Regions from separate parts of the Paenibacillus sp. GYB006 genome, predicted to be linked through region 1. Evidence: riboswitches for the same ligand, from Rfam matches in the RefSeq annotation. Region 1 holds a riboswitch; the other holds the start of a gene.
What was found. Region 1 has a riboswitch for cyclic di-GMP ahead of PV403_RS10565 (NPCBM/NEW2 domain-containing protein). Riboswitches for the same ligand answer to the same signal wherever they lie in the genome.

Region 1 (11,597 bases):
GCTGTTTAGAAATATCTCCGTTTGTAAGAGAAACCTTCCGTTCACGGTACATCTTGGACAGTTCGCTCCAGTATCCTGGATGAGCAAGCTCCAATTGCCAGTAAGCACCGAGCTGTGCAGCAAGCCCTTGCTCACTCATCACCACTTTATTTTCTTCAATTACGTAGCTATAGATCGTTTCAAAAGGAATCCGATTATCAATTGCATAACTAGGATTCATGTTGTGGGCTTCTACTGACATCAACATGGATACCATATTGTTGGTCACTTCCCCATACTCACGTTCTCCTATTGCAAGACGGTGTCCGATTTCATGGTTAAGTCCCCACCCTGGAGCCACCTTACTGAAATCAGACAGCATTAATGCGACAGTTCCATTTTGAATTCCCGTATGATCACCGGCTGCATACATCGCGCCATAAGGCTGCATCAGACGGATATTTTCACGCATCAATTTTGGATCGTTCGTCTCACTGCTTCCATCGAGACCATAAGTATTAAAAATCTGACTCATCCATACGTCATAACCAGTTACTGTATCCATTGGGTTATTGCCTTTAGTAATAAACTGGTTATAAGCCTCAGCAGCCGTCCCTGTAAAAATTACATGGTCGCTGACCATCTCCACAACATCGACTACTTGGCGATCAGCCACATTAGGATGTGCTGCTTTATCCTCATCGAGTCTTTCTTTATAAGCGATCAGCTCGCCTTTAAACTGTTCTGGATCTGTATCCGAAGTCATCATCGGAATCTTTTCTACACCTTCAAAACGAAGTACTGGAGCTTCTCCCTGCTCTTCAGGTGTATAGGGATTAACAATATAGATTGTGCCGCCTTTCGTAACACTGCGGGAATAGGAGCTTGTCGCAATTTCGGGTACGGTTATTGTATTTTTCCCTGGCTTAAGCTGTACACCTTTGGCCCAACTCGACCAGGAACCTTCTTGCTGTGTGAAGACTAAGGAAGGGACTTTGGCAGCTGACTCTACCTCCAAATAGACATGGATCGTATCCCCAGGTGTAGCTGTGAATCCGGTTGGCTGGTTGTTAGTACCAAAGCTCATTCGTAAGTTTTGCTGTGCATGCTTTCTCATATCGCCGCGCTGTTCAGCCTTTATTAGTGCACTCTGCAAATCCACTTCTCCACTAACTAGCTTTCTAGCTAAGCCGAGCTGATCTTTAAAAGCAGCGTATAATGGGTGCCCATTTGCTTCTTGCTCAAGTTGATTCAATTTGTCTATTTGATTATATTCGGGTGCAACCCTACTCATCGTACCATCGGTAAAAAGGTTACCCATGGCATCTCTAACCTTATCTTCTTTATAAAAAGAAAATTCAGCTGCACTTGCCCAGTTTTGATTTGCTTTTTTGTATACAAATTTCATTCTCTTAAACGCGGTTGGGGCAAATTTAATTTCTACGATGTTCCCCGTGGAACCTATGTATTCCCCTGTAGTTACTAATGTGAAATTGCTTCCTTCATCTGTAGTCGATCCATAAATCTCAAATTCTTGCGCAAACCCTTTACCTTTAGCGCCGTCCTGTCTAGCTGCATATACGATCCGATCTAACGTAGTTATTTCACCCAGCCGAAAAACAACCTCATTCGTAAACGTTGCACTATTTGGTTTTCCGGTTTCCCATTGAGTACTCATATCTCCATCTATTGCTTTATTGATTTGAGAATTAGGGTAGTTTCCGCCATTACTTGTGATGGAGGCAATGTTCGCGTTGTCCATTTTATAAACACGATTGTACGTATGTAGTAAATCTTGCCCATATAAATCAAAAGGAACTACCGCTGCTTTGCTTACTGAACCAACCTCACTTTGTGCTGCGCTTTTTGCTAGTTTAGAATTTTGCACTTCACTTGCCATAACATAACTCGTCTCACTTAACACGCTGAGAAGCATTGCCGCTGATGCAGCGATTGCTATCATTTTCTTCATACTCTCTACCTCCTGATGTGATGTGCGTACTTCTCCAACCCTTAAAACTTACACAAAAAAAGCTACCCTTAAAGAGCAACTTATACGCATCTAAAAAAGCATAAGAAATAAACTCTGCATTCTTATACATTCTTATATCAAAAAGCGAAACACACTCTTTGGCAGCTGGCTGACAATAGTTTTGGCCGTAGTCCCTATAGCTTTGCGTCCCTATGTTTCCATAGGTTTGCCTATTAAGTTTTGGTCTTACAAAAGAAAATATGTACGGTTCTCTTTTATTATCGGAACGGATCGTATGATTTCCATATAGGTCATTAACATTAAATTTTTTTGAAATATGCAGGGTATTTGTATGTTATCCCTGTAACTTTTCATTCTTATGGACTATGACGATCAAAAGTTTATATGACTCTAGTTCTGTTTCTTATGCAAGACTGACATTTGCGTGAAATTAGAGAGAAATCAAACAATAGAGTATACTGGATAAGTACAGGTTAGATTAGAGACAAAATTCTATATGTATATGAATTGAAATATAGTGCAGAAGAGGTTGAGAATGAGTCAGAAGCAATTTACAGATTACCCTTTAGGTGAAGAAATTATAAGAGCACTTCATAGCTTAGGTTATGAAACGCCAACAGAAGTACAATCGGAAGTCATTCCTGTCGTACTTCAAAATAAAGATTTGGTAGCCAAATCACAAACAGGCAGCGGTAAAACCGCATCCTACGGTATTCCCCTTTGCGAGCAAGTAGAATGGAACGAAAATAAGCCGCAGGCTCTCATTCTAACACCAACTCGCGAACTTGCCCTGCAGGTGACGGAAGATATCACGAATATTGGCCGCTTCAAACGGATCAAAGCTACCCCGCTTTATGGGAAACATCCGTTTCATATGCAGAAAGCTGAATTAAAACAACGGACTCACATGGTGGTCGGTACACCTGGACGCGTACTTGATCATATTGAACGAGGAACACTTGCGCTAGAAAGAATCGCTTATCTCGTTATTGATGAAGCCGATGAAATGCTGAACATGGGCTTTATTGAACAAGTTCAGTCCATCATTCAGGCACTGCCGAAGGATCGAGTTACGATGTTATTCTCCGCTACTTTCCCAGAAGATGTAGCCAAGCTATCTCGTAAGTATATGAACAGTCCCACCGAAATTGAAATTAAAGCAACAGGGATTACAACATCAACGATTGAACATGCTCTTATTCAGGTACAAGAGGGGGACAAACTCGCTCTGCTGGAAAATGTACTCATAAACGAGAACCCGGACAGCTGTATTATTTTCTGCCGTACTCAAGAGCATGTCGATTCCTTGTTCAGAGAACTTGCTGAGCTCGAATATCCATGCGATCGGATTCACGGCGGTATGGAACAAGAAGAACGGTTTGAAGTGATGAACGCTTTTAGAAGAGGACAATTCCGTTACCTGATTGCTACGGATGTAGCAGCTAGAGGGATTGATATTTCGAATATTACACATGTTATTAACTATGATATTCCGCTGGAAAAAGAGAGTTATGTTCACCGTACAGGGCGTACAGGGCGTGCAGGCAAGACAGGAAAAGCGATTACCTTCGTTACTCCTAGAGACGGCAGACGGTTAGCGGATATTGAGGATTATATTGGGTTTGAGATTCCTAAGATCAAAGCTCCTTCCGAAGAGGCCGCCAATCTTCGCAGAGAAGAATTCGAACGAAAATTACATGTTCGTACCGAACTTAAGAAGAATAAGCGTGAGCTGTTAAATGAACAGATCATGAAGCTCAACTTCAATGGCGGCAAGAAGAAAAAGTTCAGAGCGGTAGACTTCGTGGGAACCATTGCGAAACTAGATGGAATCACTGCGGACGATATTGGTATTATTACCATTCATGATCATGTAACGGATGTGGAAATTCTGAATGGCAAAGGACCGCTGGTGCTTGAGATGATGAAGGATACAACCATAAAAGGAAAGCAATTGAAAGTCCGTAAAGGAAACAAATAGAGCTTTAGCCATATAAAAAGACGAGAGAAAACGCGCAGCTGTATGCGTTCCTTTCGTCTTTTTCTATTGCTTATCCATTTCAAAAGTCTCTCCGGTTGATGCGGGTATCGTTAATAGAAAGGTAGTTCCCTTGCCCTTTTCACTATGTACTTCAATGTTACCCTTCACCTTATTCAAGGTACTGTAAACCATCAGCATTCCAAGACCGGTTCCTTCTTCTTTCGTCGAATAACTAGGCTTATACAGGCGCGTAATTTCTTCATTAGTCATGCCAATTCCCGTGTCTTCAATTCGGACCATAATATTCTGCTTTTTTTCCGAAATGTCGATGGAAAGTGTTCCGCCGCCCTTTTCTGTCATGGCTTCAATCCCGTTTTTGTATAGATTAATAAGGCATTGCGTGATTTGATTCCGATCATAATGTGCCTTTAACGTGTTATTAAATGTAAGCCTCACATCGACCTTATGTAACAAGGCATAGGGCATAATCATTTCGTGGGTGTAATCTACCTCTTCTCTCATGTTGGAATAAACCATATTCTCCGATTGTGGTTTAGCAAAAGAGAGATAATCACTTACAATCTTCTCTGCCCGCTTCAGTTCCAGCAAAGATAAATTAATATATCTTTTTTCTTGCTCGGTTATAGTTTTGGATTTCGCTAATAATTGCAAGAACCCATTGGTTACCGTAAGCGGATTTCTTATTTCATGAGACACGCTAGCCGCCAGCTCACTGGCAACATTTAATTTTTCTGAGTAAAGGATTCGGTCACGTCCCTTAATATTCGTAATTATTTTCTCGATAAGAATCATAATGATCAGCATCATCACAATATGTGTCCCTAATGCATTGATAACCAGCACCCAGAACATATGATCTAAATCTCCGATAATACAGCCTAAGATAATAAGATAGCATCCCATCGTTAAGAAAGAAAAAAGAGTTGCAGCTATTATGCGGCCTCTCGATTCCAATCGATTAAACGTCTTACTGAATAGCGGAATCAGAATCAGCACACCAGTAGAAAAAAGAAAGGAATGAAGCATACCTTCTCCTCCCACATAGAGTCGAAAAATATTTAGCAGAACATACAAAGGAAAGACATTCTTGTACCCTCCAAATAAAGCAACAATAATAAAAGGAATATATCGCAGATCAAAAATAAAGCCGGTTTCTAAGCGAATCGGCATGATGATACAAAGACTCATGGTTACTGCCGAGAGAGCCACAAAAACGTAACGATTGTTACAAAAGGGCCTGTTTTCAAAAAAGATCAAAAATAAGAGGACGGGAAAGAGTAAAAACAAGAAATTAAGCAGCAAGATTTGAAACAAGCGTTACCTCCTCTTCTAACCTTTACTATAAAAGATATTAGTTGTAATATTTTTGGATTAATTTAGCACATGCACTAATTTATTATTATAAGTAAATTCGAATCTGCTGACTATATAATGCACGCCATTTCACCCATCCAATTTTATACAATTGAGAAAAGCATCCGTGAGGATGCTTTTTAGTTAAAATCTTTATAGGAGATTTCGGATATAAGCGGATAACTCTTCAGCGGCTTTTTCATGAGCAGTTGCTCCTGGGTGGCTTCGAGCGCCCATTGTTTCTTCTGTCATATTTGGCAGTTGGAAAATAGAGACGTTCTGATCTCCTGTTTTCTGCTTAAATGCATCAACCGCTCGGTATATGGCTGGCATCATCGGTATCCCTAACATTCCGTAAGCCCATACGATCTTTGCCTGTTTGTTATACTTTCTAATCTTCATGAGAAAACGCACCGAGGCATCCTCAAAGGATTGTAAATCTTCCTCATGAAAGGAACCATCCTCATGCAATCGTTGTTTATGGATCTCTCCCGTTACTTCATCCTTCCATTCAGGAGAATAGAATGCTCCACCATCGTTCGTGCCGAGATTCACCACTACAACATCCGGTTGCCATGATTCAAAATCATTTTCCTCAAAAGCTCCTAAAGCTTCATTTTTCTTCCCCGTGAGAATGCCGCATACTTTCTCATAATAATCGGGCATATTTGCACGCGGATTATTATCCCAACTTGTAAGAACACCCCATCCGCTTTGAGAGAGAATCCGGTAATCCGCTTGTAACTTACTTGCCGTCATCGTGCTGTAATTGTGAATTGCACTGCACCACATCGGGATCCAGTCCTCTTCGGTTCTCGCACCAATGGCTCCTTCTCCCGATGTAATGCTGTCCCCAATAAATTCAATTTTGTACGGTTTCTCTTCCACAGGCAGAAAATCGCCGTCAGACTTCACGGCGTGAATCTGCAATGAATTACCGGGATCTCCACTCATCGCTTGCATATCTCTCACAATGCGCACATTTTTCACAACATCTTTATTCATCCCTCTAAATACACAAATAAAGCTTCTTCCCGCTGTTATCATTTGTCTGCTTACAGGAACCGAGTTAATCAGAATACTGATCCAAGGCTCATATGTATCGTAATCTGCCTCTACTTCTACCCATAATTCTGATCCTCTGACATTGAATTCAACTGCACTTCCTGTCCAGAATAACGTGAGCGGAGAAAGCCGTCCTGTCGTTCTCCCGTGAACTTTCAAATTTCCGATTTCAGATAAGGGATGTAATTCTAGTTTAGCTAGCGTCTCCATGTATATATCCTCCTAAACATTCCTCTTTATTTATATACATTTCGCCGGATGTAAAATATACCCTTTTAAATAGCAAAAGACAGATCCAAAAAGGACCTGTCTTTTCAAAAAATCTATTGATCAAACCCTTGCAATAAGGCTAAAGCTTCTTCATGATCTGGTTCAAGCTCTAACAGTTTTCTGAGGTAATGAAGTGCTTCTTCAATCATTTCTAACTCAAAGCAGCAAATGGCTAAACAATAGAAGACGGTAGATACGATCTCTTCCTCATCTTCGCTTAACTCGATCGATATTTCTAAGTAATGTTTGGACTCTTCATACATCTCCATCTCGAACAATACTAATCCTGCATCCAGCGCTAAGTCGTAGCGCTGTTCCATCACATAGTACGATGACCACATGATCTCTATACCTCTATTGATATCCAGCAGTTCTTCATCTCTTGCCTCCGGCAGCAGACTGCTAATCTGTTTTGCACTCTGAATGAAGAATTCTGCATCGTATCCACCGAGACGCCAGAAGCTTAAAATTTGCTGCATTCCCATGCTGTCTATTCTTTGATCGACCCATTCTTTCATACTGTAAAATTCATCTGGACCAAACCGCTCAATAAACCGGCGATAAGCCAGCCTTGTATTTGAATATTCCTTTGGATGATCCAGCTTAAGAATACATCCCACATTAATATTACGATAGTGGTGCGGAGAGAATAATGCCTCGGCTCCTCTCTGTTCAAAAACTTGCTGAAGTGCATGATAATTAGCCGTTAATGAAAAACTTCCGTGCATTATGAGTTCCGGCGGTTCTGAGAATCTCCAGTAGTCGAGTAAATGCTCCCCTTTATCCGCCGTAATTAATACAAAACCTTCCTGTGACAACTGATTCAAACGTTCTAAACAAGTGAGTCCCGCAGCAGGAAATAAAATATGCGATTCTTCTAATTCTTCTTGATAAACAGCAATGACATCACGATAAGGATAAGCTTCCTGCTCATACTCAGGTGCTCTTCTATGTTCATAACGCAAAGATATTTGATCTAATACTTCAGACGGTTTCAGTGTATCCATATGTTCAGGATATTCCACAAAAACATCAGCTTCATATATTTTTCCATCCTGAATATAAAGTAATTCCTGAGGAATTCCGCAGAAGAAGTAGTTAGCCACAACCAGTAAAGGTTGTTTAACATCTCCTTTACTAATGGTGATGCCTGCCATTACTAGGTTCAGTTCCGTGTCCTGAACAGCATCAAATTTTGCAAAATCAAGTACACCATCCTGAATAAAAGATTGCAGTGCCGGATGCTCTTTCCAAGCGAGTACATTACTCATGGCAAGATCCGTCATTACATAGCGGAATGGCGGCAGTGATATCCCTGCATAGTCCCTGAGTTTATATAACTCGAGAAGTACATGGTAAGCAAGACGTCCTGCTCCAGCTCCCAGCTCTACGATCGTAACCGGTTCTGTGATATGACCTTGAGTGGCCCGATCTTGGAGAAAGCCAAATATCATTTCTGCATAAGCAGTAGCAATCATCGGATTACTCGTTATATATTGAGGGACCTGGTCATTATTCCATGCCTTCATTCCCTTTTCCTCATAATAAGCTCGCGATAAGTCCCATATTGGTGCTTCGCTAAAGCGGTAACGTTGTTTTTTGTTCTCTATCATTTCCATTATATCCTGCTCTCTACCCGTTATTTATTGCTTTGTATCATGCATCTTTCTTCTTACTCTATCATACTCTTTTTTTCCTTCTGTCACGAATTCTACAGCAAAACAGGATACATTCCCATCTAACATGCGGGTCACATATCCTGTTTCCTTAAGCTTCATATGATGATCGTACTGTCTTGGTGTTTACCGTCAGGTCCCGCAATAGGTCCGGTACGGTACAGCTGATTTCGGCGGAAGTGCAGCAAATTCAGCTTGTTCAGTTGTATAAGCATAAGGGTCTTTAAGAACATCTAGCAGCTGCTCCATAACGCTGTAGTCTGCTTGATTTACTGCTGCCTCTAATGCAGCTTCTACCCGGTGGTTACGAGGAATCACGGCAGGATTACTGCGGCGCATCAGCTCATAGGCTTCAGCCTTTTCTTCTGGTTGTCTGTCTAATCTTGCCTGCCACTGCTCAAACCAAGAATTGAATTCGTCACTTCCGTACATGGCCACATCTTCAGGTTTCTGCAAAGTTAGAGAACAGAACGTGTTGGTGTAATCGGCATTTTGCTTGTACATCATCGTAAGCAGATCTTCGATCAGGGTTTCATCCTTCTGCTCTTCCGTATATAGCCCTAGTTTTGCTCTCATTCCCGCCAGCCAGTGCTGACGATATAACTTAGGAAATTCAGCTAGTACATCCTGGGCTAGACTCACCGCCTGCTCCGTATCCTCATGCAGCAAAGGTAATAAGGCTTCTGCTAATCTTGTGAGATTCCATCCCGCAATACTTGGTTGATTTCCATATGCATACCGTCCCTCCCGATCAATGGAACTAAATACGGTTGCCGGGTCATAATCATCCAAGAATGCACAAGGACCATAATCAATGGTCTCTCCGCTGATCGTCATATTATCGGTATTCATCACTCCATGAATAAAGCCAACTAACTGCCATTTACTTATAAGAAGGGCCTGTCGTTGAATTACTTCCTGAAGCAGACGGAGATACGGGTTCTCTGCATCTGCCGAATCTGGAAAATGTCTTTGTAAAGCGTAGTCGGCCAAGGATTTTAGATCCTCTTTGGTCCCCCAGTTCGCAGCATACTGAAATGTTCCTACACGCAGATGGCTTGCTGCTATTCTGGTTAGAATAGCGCCCGGCAGATAGGTTTCACGAATAATCAGCTCGCCTGTCTTCACCACAGCAAGACTACGGGTTGTCGGGATTCCAAGACCATGCATCGCTTCACTAATGATATACTCACGCAGCATAGGTCCAAGCGATGCACGGCCGTCTCCCTGCCTTGAATATGGCGTTCTGCCTGATCCCTTCAGCTGGATATCAAATCTCTCACCTGATGGTGTAACCTGTTCCCCGATGAGCACAGCTCGTCCATCCCCAAGCATGTTGAAATACCCAAACTGGTGACCTGCATAAGCTTGAGCGAGCGGATAAGCCCCCTCTGGGATTTCGTTACCTACAAGTAGGTTTGCACCTTGATCACTATTCAGCACCTGTTCATTTAGCCCAAGTGTCTTCGCTAGTTCAGTATTAAATACAACCAAATGTGGTGCACGTACCGGTTCAGGGTCTTGGCGGGTATAGAATATTTGAGGCAGACGAGAGTAACTGTTGTCATAATTCCAGCCTGCGTCTGAGGTTTCTTTTTTATTCATGATTACATCTCCCTCTTTTGGCCTGTAGAACACTTCTTGTTTTGTAGTATACCCTTTCCACCCATTTCTTGCTTATCACACAAATAATCTACTGTTCTTTACCCACCGGCTTCGCTTTACACCGCACTTTTTGCATGAATTGAGTTAAATAGACCTTCTTTATGATCTTAGAAATAGGGCTGCCCGGTGATATCAAAAAAGGGAGAAAGTTTATTAAACGACTTGCCGATGATCTGCAGATAGGTGTTGGAATTAGGGTATTGCCGGTAAATAAAGAGGATTTTATATAGCATTCAATTAAGAGAAATGATAAAAAAGTGTGTAAAAAAGATGCCTGCCATTTCCGATATATGAAATAGATTGGTTTTTATAATAGTAGAAGGATCTTGTTGGAAAGCGCTGTCATTTAATTATTTAGGGAGTTTTTACTTTCAGAGGAATTGAAATACAAGAAAATACAAAGGTTTACAGTATATTACTGAGGGGTAAATGAGGTTCTAGCATTACTCTTCACTATTTAGCTTTCGATATAGACTAATTAATTGCTCCCGTTCTTGCTCTGTTAACTTCTTAAATAGATTCATACGCAGTTTCTCACCTGCTTGGGTTGCTCTATTCAAGACATCTATACCATCGTCTGTAATGTCCAAATAAATCACTCGACGATCGCTTTCATGCGTCAATCGATTAGCGAACTTCCTCTTTACCAATTTATCTGATAAATAACTGAGCGTAGGAGGAGTAAGTCCCAATGTTTTTGCAATGTCCGACGGCCGGCTTTTTCCATTCATTTTTAAATGACCGAGCACTATAATCTGCGAAATACCGAGGTCTTCGTTAAATGTTTTATTCCACTCGATAATTAATTGATTGGTGACCTTATCCATACTATGTATAAGTTCAAAAAAGGGTTGTCTTTCCATAAAATCCTCCTTGGTTATACATGACAGCTCTTAAATAAAGATGTAAGAGCTGTCACACTGGTTACTATATTATTGAGCAGAGAATCCACCATCAATAACTAACTCAGCACCTGAGATATAAGAAGAATCATCAGAAGCCAGGAACAGAGCAGCTTGTGCAATATCGCTAGGTTGACCCAAACGTTGCAGCGGAGTTGCTTGTACCAAACGATCTAACAAATCTTTTGAAGTACTCAAGTTTTTAGTCATTGGCGTTTCAATGATTCCTGGGAACAAAGCGTTTACGCGAATACCTTGACGTCCAAAAGTCGTAGCTGCTGCTTTAGATAAAGCACGTACGGAACCTTTGGATGCAGAGTAATGGTTAAATCCTTGACCGATGAGTGCCGTGTAAGAAGAAATATTAATGATCGAACCTTTCTTTTGAGCAGCCATGTAAGGAGTTACATGTTTCATACCTGCAAATGGTCCAAATCCATTAATGGAAAGCATTTTTTGCCAATCTTCTTCGTTGATCTCTGCGAAAGGTTTCTCAGAAGAGATACCTGCATTGTTAACAAGGATATCAATTTTGCCAAAGCGATCATTTACTTCCTTAGCAAGTTCTTTCCAACTTTCATCAGAAGCAACATTTAATTTTAATCCATATACATTTTCTTTTTGGCTTGCTTTTTCCAGCGCTGCCTCATTGATATCTGCAGCAATGACGATTGCACCTTCTTGTACGAAAA
Region 2 (11,597 bases), on a different contig from region 1:
TTCATGAAGGAATATCACCATAAAAAAAACAGCACAAGATATGTACTCTATATTGCCTATTATAATAGGCAGCTTTCGTTTCCGTGTTAAACGATTCGAATGACCGCAAGTACAGCAAGATGTAACGGATAGAAACTTACCCATAGCCAGCGCGGAACAGTAGAGCGAAATGAAGCTCCCTTATCCATTAAGAAAGCAATATATACCGTCGCTAGCGTGCTCCAGATTTGAAGTTCAGATACCACCATATCCGCAATATTAAGTAGCAAATGAGCACCCACCATGACCATACCTTCCGTGTATCTAAAGATTAGAACCAGGAAGAGACCATAGATCCCATAGTCCATCGTGGATAATTCCATGAGAATACCAGAGATCATAACAATCAGAACTTTACTGATTCCACTTTGGGACTTATCCAGCAGCTGAAGAACAAGCAGCGAGGACAACAGTGTCCAGATTACATTCAAATTAGAATGCTGAAAAGCAAGCATAAATGGGATCTGCGAAATGATAGCCAGAAGAAGTAAACGGTAAGTATAGCGTTTCATATTACTTGTGTATTTATAACCAAGATATGTCGAAAACGCATAAATCGGAAAGGCGAGCCTTCCAATGATCCGAAATATGCCTTGATCCTGATAAAAAATAGCACCTATATGATCAATCAACATGGTAAGCATTGCAATCCAGTGCAGCATAAATCCCTCCTTATGTTCCGTAGCTGTATTATGCCATAAGGATTCTTCGGATTACAACGAACCCTGGGTATACAATCAAGATTTTGTAATTGTAAGAAGATTATAATGCCAAAATTCATTGTCTCGTATGTATCCTTCAGACTCATATAACTTCTGGGCTGCACTATTATGTGCTGAAGTGGATAAAGTCAGTCCTTTTGCTCCTGTAAGGCGGGCCAAATGTTCTGCTTCTTGAAGCAGAGCTCTTCCAGCTCCCAATCTTCTAGCTTCTTTTCTTACATAGAGATCATTTAAGATCCACAGAGACTGAAGGGAAATGGACGAAAAGGAGGGATATAGTTGTACAAAACCAACGGGCTCATCTGTTCCTTTTATCTCAGCGTAAAAAATGACAGATTGCTCATTTTCCATTCTCTCCATCAAAAAAACTTCAGCACCCTTTGGATCAGACTCCTGTTCATAGAATACACGGTACTCATCAAATAAAATTGCAAGTGCAGATATATCCTTTTTTTCGGCGCGTTTTATAGTCAGCTTGTCCCTGTTAGTCATGGGAATCCCTCTTCTCTCATTTTAGTTCACTCCTAGATTATAAGAAACATTCATGCTTTGTTATATATAGTTTACACCAAAAAGTTTGCATAATATGGAAAAAATTCGTATAGCTAGTTTTATAAAATTCTTTGACACGAATAAAAACATTTAATAATATTAGTGTGACAAGTATTTTATAGAGGAGGGTTAACTAACACATTGAATAAGTTTACACTTGAACATTCGCTTGGGTTTATGCTTGGCGTTGCTCATAGACGCTCTATTCATTTAATGAATCAACTTTTGAAAGAATACGAAATTACAACAGAGCAATGGTCTGTTCTATTTCACATCTACTCCCACGAAGGTTTGAATCAACGCGAAATTGCCTCAAGAGCTTATAAGGATCAACCAACGACTACACGGATTATTGACATGCTGGAAAAGAAAAGTTTAGTCGTTCGTAAACCGAATCCTGCCGATCGCAGAGCGTATGAATTATTTCTTACAGATGAAGGTGCTCATCTATGCCGTTTAATTCTTCCTCTTGAAGAAAAATTAAATGCAGATTTTGCTGAGATCATTCCCGAAGAAGACATGAAAGTTTTTCTCCGAGTATTAAATGACTACCACAACCATGTGCAAAAACAACAAGAAGTACACGAACAGAAGAACAGCTCAAAGTAACAGGATGTGAGGGCGAAAGCTCCCCTCCTGTTTAGAGCCGCTCTAGAAATGAAGGAGATTAAACTTAATTATGCAGCTAGGGAAAAACCGATTATGGACCAAAGAGTTCATTATACTAACTTTATGTAACTTTTTACTATTCTTACAACTTCACATGATTATCTCTACCTTACCCACTTACGTGCAGGGAGAATTTAAAGCCAGTTCATTTCAAGTGAGTTTATTCACGACCCTCTTTGCACTAAGTGCGATTGCAGCACGTATTTATTCAGCCAAACAGCTGGAAAAAGGAAATCGAAATAAAATGATATATTTAGGTATTGTTATTATCTTGCTTGTTACCCTGGGTTATTATTTCGCTGCTGTAATGGGTGTACTCCTTGTCATGCGGATGATATTCGGCATTGGTTTTGGGTTAAGCAGCACAGCCTTTCCTACAATGGCCACGGATGTCATCCCCGTTAAGAGAATGGGTGAAGGAATGGGATATTTCGGACTATCCACCAGTTTAGCCATGTCCATTGGTCCTGTTATTGGGCTTGCCATACTGAACTCATCAGGATTTACTGTGCTTACGTGGGCTACTGCACTTGTTATCCTCATTATCGCTCCGCTAAGTTATATACTGACTTCGAAAAGTCCGAAACCAAAAGCACCTTTTGAATCTCCTTTTACTAATGAAAAGAAAACAGGATTTAACAAAGCTCTCATTATACCTTCTGTCCTTAATATGCTTCTCGCTGTTACTTATGGTGGTATTGTCAGCTTTATTGCCCTGTTCGGCAAAGAAAATGGGATCGATAACGCTGCTTTATTTTTCTTATTTAACGCTTTGGCTATTCTTATTGTCCGTCCTTTTGCAGGACGCATCTATGATACAAAAGGTCACCTTGCTCTTGTAATCCCTGGATCTATACTTGTCATTACAGGGCTTGTACTCCTTTCTAATATTAGTTCGACTATCGGATTATTTGTTTCTGCTTTCCTGTTTGGACTTGGATATGGTGCACTGCAGCCATCTTTTCAGACCTGGATGATTCAAGTCGTATCCCCAGCGCAAAGAGGTCTCGCGAATGGCATGTTTTTAAATACGCTTGATTTCGGGATCGCTCTTGGTTCATTGGTACTTGGAGTCATTGCCACTTTTACAGGATACAATCTGATGTTTCGTTACTCAGCTCTCTTCGTCCTTCTCTTACTCATTATTTATCTCGTCCACATGAGCAAGGCTAGAAGAACAAAAATGAATGAAACTACATCTATGTAAATCACATTACATATGCAGCAAAGCCCATTCTTTCGACCGAAGGAATGGGCTTTGTTATGTTATGCTTTACGCTTAATTCGAATAAAGCTTTTCCCACCTAACCGATAATGCTTACTGCCTGTATTCTTTCCAGAACCGGTTCCTTCATTTTGTTTCGGTTTTATTGCAAACAATGTGAGTAACGCTCCTACAGCTGCAACACCTGCTAATATGGAGAACAGCACGAAATGTGAGGTGTTTAACAGCAGCGAAATGATAGGCGGCCCAAGAGATACCCCAATAAAACGCATACTGCTGAATAAAGAGGTAATTGTTCCTCTATGTTCCTTCTCTACACCTTCTGTTATCAATGTATCCAGACATGGCAAAGTTGCGCCAATACCGATTCCTCCCACTGTAAAAACGCCCACTACATAATAAATGGATTTTGAAAAACCCATAGTAAATAAAGCTGCTGTCAAAATGACAAGTCCAATAAACCCGATCCACTTCATTCGTGATTTATGACTGCCAATGATTTTACCGCTCACAAAAGAGGATAAACAAAGCATTGCCAAGGGGATTGCCAGTACAAATCCTTTTGTTATGCCATCTATACCGTACTTGCTCTCAAGAATTTCAGATAAGTAAAAAAGTACACCAAAAATAACAAACATGCAAATACATCCCACCGCAAAAATAGCGTATAACCAGCGCCCTTTTTCTACCATGACTTCTTTAAGGGAGCGAAGAAATTGCCGCAAAGGTGGTACTTCTTTATGTTTTTTGGGTGTTCTCACTAAAAAAATGACAAGTAATAAAGAAATGATACAGAGTGCGGGAATCATTAAAAATGGTGAATACCATAACCAGGCTCCAAGCGCTGCCCCAATGATCGGGCTGAGCACTTTTCCAAAAGTGTTGGATGTTTCAACAATCCCCAAACTTGCGCTTACTTCTTTTTCGTCATCAAACATATCCCCTACGAGTGGAATAACAATGGGAAAAGCTCCAGCTGCACCGATACCTTGCAATAATCTTCCGCCTATAATTGTCCAGTAAGCGGCTCCGTCTGTCATGAACCAGGCAGCGAATCCTGAAATAGCTCCACCTATAGCAGCAATCGCAAGAGAGGGAATGATGATCGCTTTTCTTCCAAAACGATCCGATAAGTACCCAGCTATGGGAATTAAAATAATGGCCACTACAGCATAAACTGTAATCAGCATGCTCACTTGAAATGTAGAAACCCCCAGTTTTTTGCCGATCTGCGGTAAGATAGGGATTAGAGCTGAATTGCCTAAAGTCATAATAAGCGGAATAGAGGCCAGAGCAGCTAGATCCCATTTCTTATCTTTCATTACATACCCACCTCAGCTGCTTTCGGTTATTCATTTGACCCTAATTATGATTAGGATACGAAACCATATTAAGATCAAACGACGTTCTTAATATGGTTGTATCTCTTTGAAATTATGCAATTATCATTGTTATAAAACACAAAAAAGAAGGCGCTGCGTTTATGCATCGCCTTCTTTACCAATTATTTTAGAGCTCTATCGTAAACGTCCCGTTGTTCTTCTCAGGTGTAAATACCAGACCATGATCTCCTTTGGACATAGACCCGCCGTTTACTCCCGCTACTTCATGAATATCACGTAATACCAGAGACCACGCTTTTCCTTCTCCGGCTGCGGACACTTTAAGCTCGGAACCTGTGCGATTGACCGTTACTGCCAGTTCTTCTTTAGCTTTCGTACTGAACACTTTTGCTTCCGCAGTAGCTTGATCTGCCAGTTCAAACAAATGCAAAGCGACTCCATCTGCGTAATCATATTCGATAACGTCATTAACCGCACCGACTGCAATTAGACTATTTGGTTTTATCATCATCGGCAGTGTACGGAAACTGTGGTTTTCTTGAATGAATCTTCCACCTGCCACTTTATCGCCCGTGAGGAAGTTCGTCCATGTTCCTTCAGGTAGATAATAGCTTACGTCTCCTTCGATATTAAAGACAGGAGCAACAAGAATCGAATCCCCCAGCATATACTGTGTATCCAGCCCAAATGTTGCAGGATCGTTCGGGAACTCCAGCATCATAGCGCGCATCATTGGGATACCTTGTACGGTTGAGTCTTTAGCTGCATGGAACAAGTAAGGCATTAGGCTGATTTTAAGTTTCGTGAAATCACGAACTACATCAACGGACTCATCATCAAACAACCAAGGTACACGGTATGAAGTGCTGCCATGCAGGCGGCTGTGCGAAGATAACAATCCAAATTGAACCCAGCGTTTATATACATCTGCCGGTGCCGTGTTTTCGAAGCCGCTGATATCATGACTCCAGAATCCAAATCCAGACAATCCTAGAGACAGACCCCCTCGAAGAGACTCCGCCATGGATTCATATGTAGCTGAGCAATCTCCGCCCCAGTGTACAGGGAATTGCTGACCACCTGCTGTTGCGGAACGCGCAAAGAGTGCTGCCTCATTTTTACCGAGTTTCTCTTCAAGCAATTCAAAAACCGCTTTATTGTAAAGTTGAGTATAATAATTGTGCATTTTCACCGGATCTGATCCGTCATAATACACCACATCTGTAGGAATTCTTTCACCAAAGTCCGTTTTAAAAGAATCTACGCCTTGGTCAATGAGTACAGACAGTTTGCTCTTATACCATTCCACTGCATCTGGATTTGTGAAATCAACAAGTCCCATGCCTGCTTGCCACAGATCCCATTGCCATACACTGCCGTCAGCTGTTTTCACTAGGTATCCATTTTCCATACCTTCATCAAAGAGATAGGATTTTTCGGCAATATAAGGATTAATCCAAGCACAAATTTTGAGACCTTTATCTTTCAGTCTGCGAATCATCCCTTCTGGATCTGGGAACATTTCTTCATCCCATACAAAATCAGACCACTGATATTCTTTCATCCAGAAACAATCAAAATGGAATACGGATAACGGCAAGTCTCTCTCTGCCATACCATCAACAAAATGATTTACTGTCGCTTCATCATAATCGGTAGTAAAGGAAGTCGTCAGCCACAGACCAAATGTCCAAGCCGGCGGCAACGCTGGTTTACCTGTTAAAGCAGTGTAGTTATTCAGCACGTCTTTTGGATTATCGCCGCCGATGATGAAGTACTCTAGCGTTTCACCTTCAACACTGAATTGTACTTTGGACACATTCTCGGATGCCACCTCGTAAGAGACACGCTCAGGATGGTTAACAAATACACCATATCCTTTATTAGATAGGTAGAAAGGAATGTTTTTATAGGCTTGTTCACTGCTTGTACCGCCGTCTTCATTCCAAATATCTACCACTTGGCCATTTTTCACAAAGGGTGTGAAACGTTCGCCAAGTCCATATATATACTCGCCTACACCCAGATCGAGTTGTTCACGGAAATACGCTTCTTTATTAGGACCTGTAATGTATCCGGCTGCTCTGCTTCCGCTGCCCGTGATGCGCTTGCCATCGTATTGAAACTGTATATCCCATCCGTTCGTTTTGTCCACATGAACACTTAACTTGCCGCTTTGAAGTACTGCACCTTGCTCATCTTTATGAATAGATACATCTGTATCTTGATTATAAATTTCAAAAGCAGGACCATGGTCTACTTTCCCTTTATGATGGTTCAAAGTTACCTTAATTACGTTTGGCGTCGGTGAACTATAAGTCGCTTTAAGCAGCGTACCATTTAATGTATCCCCTTTTACCAAAATACGCTTTGTAGCTGCATGTACCGTAATTGAATCTCCCTTTTGAACAATGTCGCGAATATCAGTGGGGTTCTGAATTTGATACCCTTCGCGTACTAGCCAGAATCCGTCTGTAAATTTCATTGTTTCTTACCCCCTTCAGTTATACTATAATGATATTGATATAATTTGGTTTTTTCTTACGATATTTTGATGAATAGTATCACTATTCTGATATTTTCAGCTATTCTTACCCGTTTATTTGTCTACCTGGGCCTATTAATGGAAGCGATTGCAATTTTATAAAGATTTATATGTGAAAAAAGAGAGGCGTGAACCGTTTATATGAACAAAGAATTGCTTCGTGAAAATCGAGTCCATGGACATTCTTTATTTCCTGTCAGTGTATATCCAAAAGTAAATCAGCTGAATGGGGACAGTATCCTGGATTGCCACTGGCATGATGAAATGGAGATTATACTCATGGAACAAGGTACTGCTGTATTTCATGTAGATATGAATGTATATGAGGTTAGTGCAGGGGACGCTATCTTTGTGGGAAGCGGAGAAATACATGCCGGTTATCTGTTAGGTGACGAACGCTGTATTTTTTCAGCCATTGTATTTGATTCAAGATGGCTGGCCGGACCTTCCTATGATGCTTTGCAGGAGAATTTATTCGATCCGTTACTGACAAAGAGACTCCTTCCTCCGCGCCATATTAAGAAAAGCACAGCATGGGGATCTTCAATTCTTCATTACATCCACCAGATTTTGCATGATCACGAGGTAAAGAGTCGAACGCTCGAAATTTCTACAAAAGCTCATTTGTATCTGATCTTCGCTGACATGTTTGAACAAATGCAGCTGGATGATAAAGCGTCGGGGGTTACAGGCAGCCCAGATAAAATTGATCGGATTAAAGTTGCCCTGGGTTATGTACACGAGCATTACAGTGAAAACATGAAGCTGAAAGATTTAGCCTCTCACCTTAATATGAGCGAAGGACATTTCTGTCGTTTTTTTAAACAGATGGTACAGAAGAGCCCTATTGACTATATTAATCACTATCGAATTCAGAAAGCCTGCAAGCTGCTCGAAAATACAAACTATAAAGTAGTTGATATTGCTCTCGAAGTCGGGTTCGATAATCTCAGTTATTTCATTACTCTTTTCAAAAAACAAAAACAATTGACTCCTTCGCAGTATCGCAAACTTTTCTATGAACAAATCGCAATCGAAGCTTTACAATATAATGAGACCACATAGAGAAAAAGGTGCCAAAGAGTATCCATTGAGGATCTCTTAGCACCTTTTTTTATTAACGTCTTGCGAGCTTTAACCAGCTGGCATATTCATGAATTGATATTCCGGAATACGAGCTATGAATGCTAGCTTTTTGTTCAACTAATGTAAGCTGCTGGGCCATATACTCAGGTCCTTCTTCATAAAACGTAATGAAATCTCCTTCATTACTTTGATTCGTTTCCACAGCTATGGATACTTTCTTGCCAAGAGCAGAAGCTTCAGCCAGTTCATCAGAAGCCACATCATAGATCGCACTTGCTTTATCACGATAAGCCATAACGGTAACCGAATCATACTGACGAATCATCCAGCTGCTTATTTTCATATCTTTATCAGGAGTTGTATAGTTATCAAGCCAAAACGGAATATCTGCTCCGATCTCCATGTCTAGACGCTTGGCTTCACCAGTCAAATAATTCACATTCGATTGCCACTGTTTCACTACCTCATCAAGATCCTCTTTCCATTCAGGAAGAACGTGAGGCTCAATATCCACATGAATCCCGGAGAATTTTTCAGTCTCACTTGCTTCATTCTGGTAGTTCTCAATCCAATCTATAAAATCGACCAAACCTTGTCTGGATTTGGTAAGTCCCCATGAAGGACGACCATCTAAAATCTCCACTTTAATTCCTGCAAGCGTTGCATTATGTATAAAAGATTGATAATAACGATTCCGCACATCACGATTGATTTGTAAATAAATAACGTTTAGGTTATTCTCCTTAGCAAAGGTTAGAACAGAATCGGGTGCTGTTTTAATCTGCGTTGTATCCCACAGCCAAGTGGCAGTTTGACTCGCCGGAACTGAAGTAGATTGGGTAACCTTCGTAGCTTTCATTGCTCCAGTAGCTTCCACTTCTCCGATCGTTCCTGCCCATGGTACGAATGCGATAACGGTTGCCAAGATCATGGCGCTTAATTTCCTGCTGTTTTTTCTCCACATATGTCTGCACACTCCTTCGATTTTTCACGTCGGCAACCGGCTATCATCGTAAGTCCTAAGACTCACTTTAGACCCTATGGCTTTGCGTCTTTACCTTTCGGTAAATTTGCCCTCAGTGTATACACAACTATCCAATAGTCACAGCCTTTTTCTCTTTAATCAATAATTTGAACTAGTCTTAACCATTTCAGAAATACGAAAGTCTCATTTTCTCCTTTTGAGAGAAGGTCAAAAGCCTTACATTATATATTTCGTAATTAATACGCAGTCTGATTATAGGTCTTAAGACTCATTTAGGTATATTACACTATAATTTCATAAAATAAAACAAAAAATAGGTGAGCAGACATGCGTCTGCTCACCTATTCAGGAGGATAACTACTTATATTATTCAAATAAGGAAACAATCTTAATTCCATCTGCGGAGATCTGAACAAGCCCTTTATCAGATAAGCGAAGTTCTGGAATAACCACTAACGCAAGTAAAGATAAGGTCATAAATGCATTATTAAGATTACATCCTGCACTTTGTAATGCAGTACTGATTCCTGCTGATTGCGATGCGACCACTTCAAATGGTTCGGTAGACATCAGACCCGCAATTTGCAGTGGAAATTCTGTTGTCCCTTCTTCCGTTATAACTACAACTCCGCCCTGCATTGCCGCTACCCGATTAGCTGCTTCAGCCATTAGCTCATCATTTGTGCCAATGACCATCAAATTGTGGCTGTCATGGGCTACCGTCATCGCGATAGCTGCTGGGCTATGGAATCCCACCCCTGAAACAAGGGCAACGGATTTATCACCCGTCATATGATGTCTTTCGATGACAGCAATTTTGCAAATATCCTTTGCAGTACTCAGTTTTACTAACCCAGACTCAACTTCTACGTGTTCCCATATTTCTTTTGTTTCTACATGATTCTCTGTCACTTGAATGATTCTTGCTTTGATCTCTCCCTCCGAGATCGGAGCCATAATACGAAAATCTTCTGGTCGCACGGATTCTGAAAGGTGAACTGTACCCAGCGCGTCCTCAGGATATACATAGGTTTCCCATTCTGCAACCATTTTTCCTGAGCGTGCCACCACTTGCCCGGCAGCAATCGTCGTATCTACGTTTACATCGGCAAGACGTCCCTTTAATAGAATAATATCTGCAATGGAACCAGGAGTAATCGAACCTACATCCCGTTGAACTCCAAACCGTTCCGCTGTATTAATGGTTGCCATCTGGAAAGCTGTGATCGGTTTTAGCCCCTGAGAAATCGCATGTCTAACAACAAAATTCATATGCCCTTCCTCCAGCAAGGACTCTGAACTTCGATCATCAGTGACGAGCATCATCCGCCGAGTATCAAGACCAAGCTCTGTTGCAGCTTTTACCGTTTCTGCAACATCATGCCACGCAGATCCTTGTCGTAGTTTTGCATACATCCCAAGCCGAATTCGCTCTAGAACGTCTTCCTTTGTTACGCATTCATGATCTCCGGTAACGCCTGCAGCAGCGTAAACAGGAAGTCTCCAATCATCAGACGCCCAAGTAAAATGACCGTCCACTGCCTTTCCGGCTCTGAGTGTTGCTTCAATTTCGCCAATCATTTTATCTTCACCATAGACTACACCCGGAAAGTTCATCACTTCACCAAGTCCAATCATATCGTCTCCCCAAGATAAAGCCTCTGCTACTTCCTCTGGACCAATCCAGGCACCTGTCGTTTCAAGCTCAGGACTTGTAGAAGGCACACAGGAAGGAGCCTGCATATATGCTGCCATCGGAGTTATTCTTGCTTCCTCCAGCATGTACTTAAGCCCTTTTAAACCTAATACATTTGAGATCTCATGCGCATCAAAGAACCCCCCTGTTGTTCCAAGTGGCAGAACTGCTCTCGCAAACTCGGATACTTTCAGCTGCGTACTTTCAATATGGCAATGACCATCAAGCAACCCTGGTGCAATATACATTCCTGTTGCATCTATAATTTCAGTATCTGGCCCAATCGTATGTGAGACATCTTTACCAACATAAGCAATTCTTGCTCCTTGTACTGCTACCGACATCTGTTCGATAATTTCACCAGAAATTACATTAACAAGAGATCCACCTTGAATAACCATTGTAGCTTTCAAATCGCCTCTTGCAGTTGCTACTAGATCCTTTACACACTCCGCTAATCCAGGTCTTTCGAAACGTTTTGTTTTCAAGTATGATCTCCCCCATTCATTTACTCCAAAAAAATATATTGTTAACGATTATAGTGGTCTACGTCTCGCATGTAAATAAATTTAACTCAAAAAATCAATATTCCGTTGAAATGACTGGATAATATTACATTTATATATCAATATATAACATAGGATAAATAATATCCCTTTCATCATATGTAAAATAATTGAAAAATGTACTTCTCACTCCCAATTATCTAATAAAAAAAGCACTCCAGATTTTCAT

Region 2: it holds a riboswitch for cyclic di-GMP, as region 1 does, so the genes downstream of both, PV403_RS03985 (hypothetical protein) here and PV403_RS10565 (NPCBM/NEW2 domain-containing protein) in region 1, are expected to answer to the same signal.

The regions. Positions count from the first base shown of each region.
Region 1 is NZ_JARBDA010000003.1:406,969-418,565, forward strand. Features, by position in the region: gene PV403_RS10565 (NPCBM/NEW2 domain-containing protein) at 1-1,951, opposite strand, end outside; cyclic di-GMP riboswitch class I at 2,109-2,192, opposite strand; gene PV403_RS10570 (DEAD/DEAH box helicase) at 2,508-3,953, shown strand; gene PV403_RS10575 (ATP-binding protein) at 4,017-5,288, opposite strand; gene PV403_RS10580 (SGNH/GDSL hydrolase family protein) at 5,481-6,602, opposite strand; gene PV403_RS10585 (tetratricopeptide repeat protein) at 6,716-8,275, opposite strand; gene PV403_RS10590 (protein adenylyltransferase SelO) at 8,471-9,946, opposite strand; gene PV403_RS10595 (MarR family winged helix-turn-helix transcriptional regulator) at 10,447-10,866, opposite strand; gene PV403_RS10600 (SDR family NAD(P)-dependent oxidoreductase) at 10,936-11,597, opposite strand, start outside.
Region 2 is NZ_JARBDA010000001.1:825,393-836,989, reverse strand. Features, by position in the region: gene PV403_RS04020 (TraX family protein) at 87-701, opposite strand; gene PV403_RS04015 (GNAT family N-acetyltransferase) at 777-1,253, opposite strand; gene PV403_RS04010 (MarR family winged helix-turn-helix transcriptional regulator) at 1,455-1,922, shown strand; gene PV403_RS04005 (MFS transporter) at 1,993-3,189, shown strand; gene PV403_RS04000 (MFS transporter) at 3,249-4,529, opposite strand; gene yicI (alpha-xylosidase) at 4,717-7,035, opposite strand; gene PV403_RS03990 (helix-turn-helix transcriptional regulator) at 7,237-8,160, shown strand; gene PV403_RS03985 (hypothetical protein) at 8,213-9,145, opposite strand; cyclic di-GMP riboswitch class I at 9,174-9,266, opposite strand; gene ade (adenine deaminase) at 9,533-11,350, opposite strand.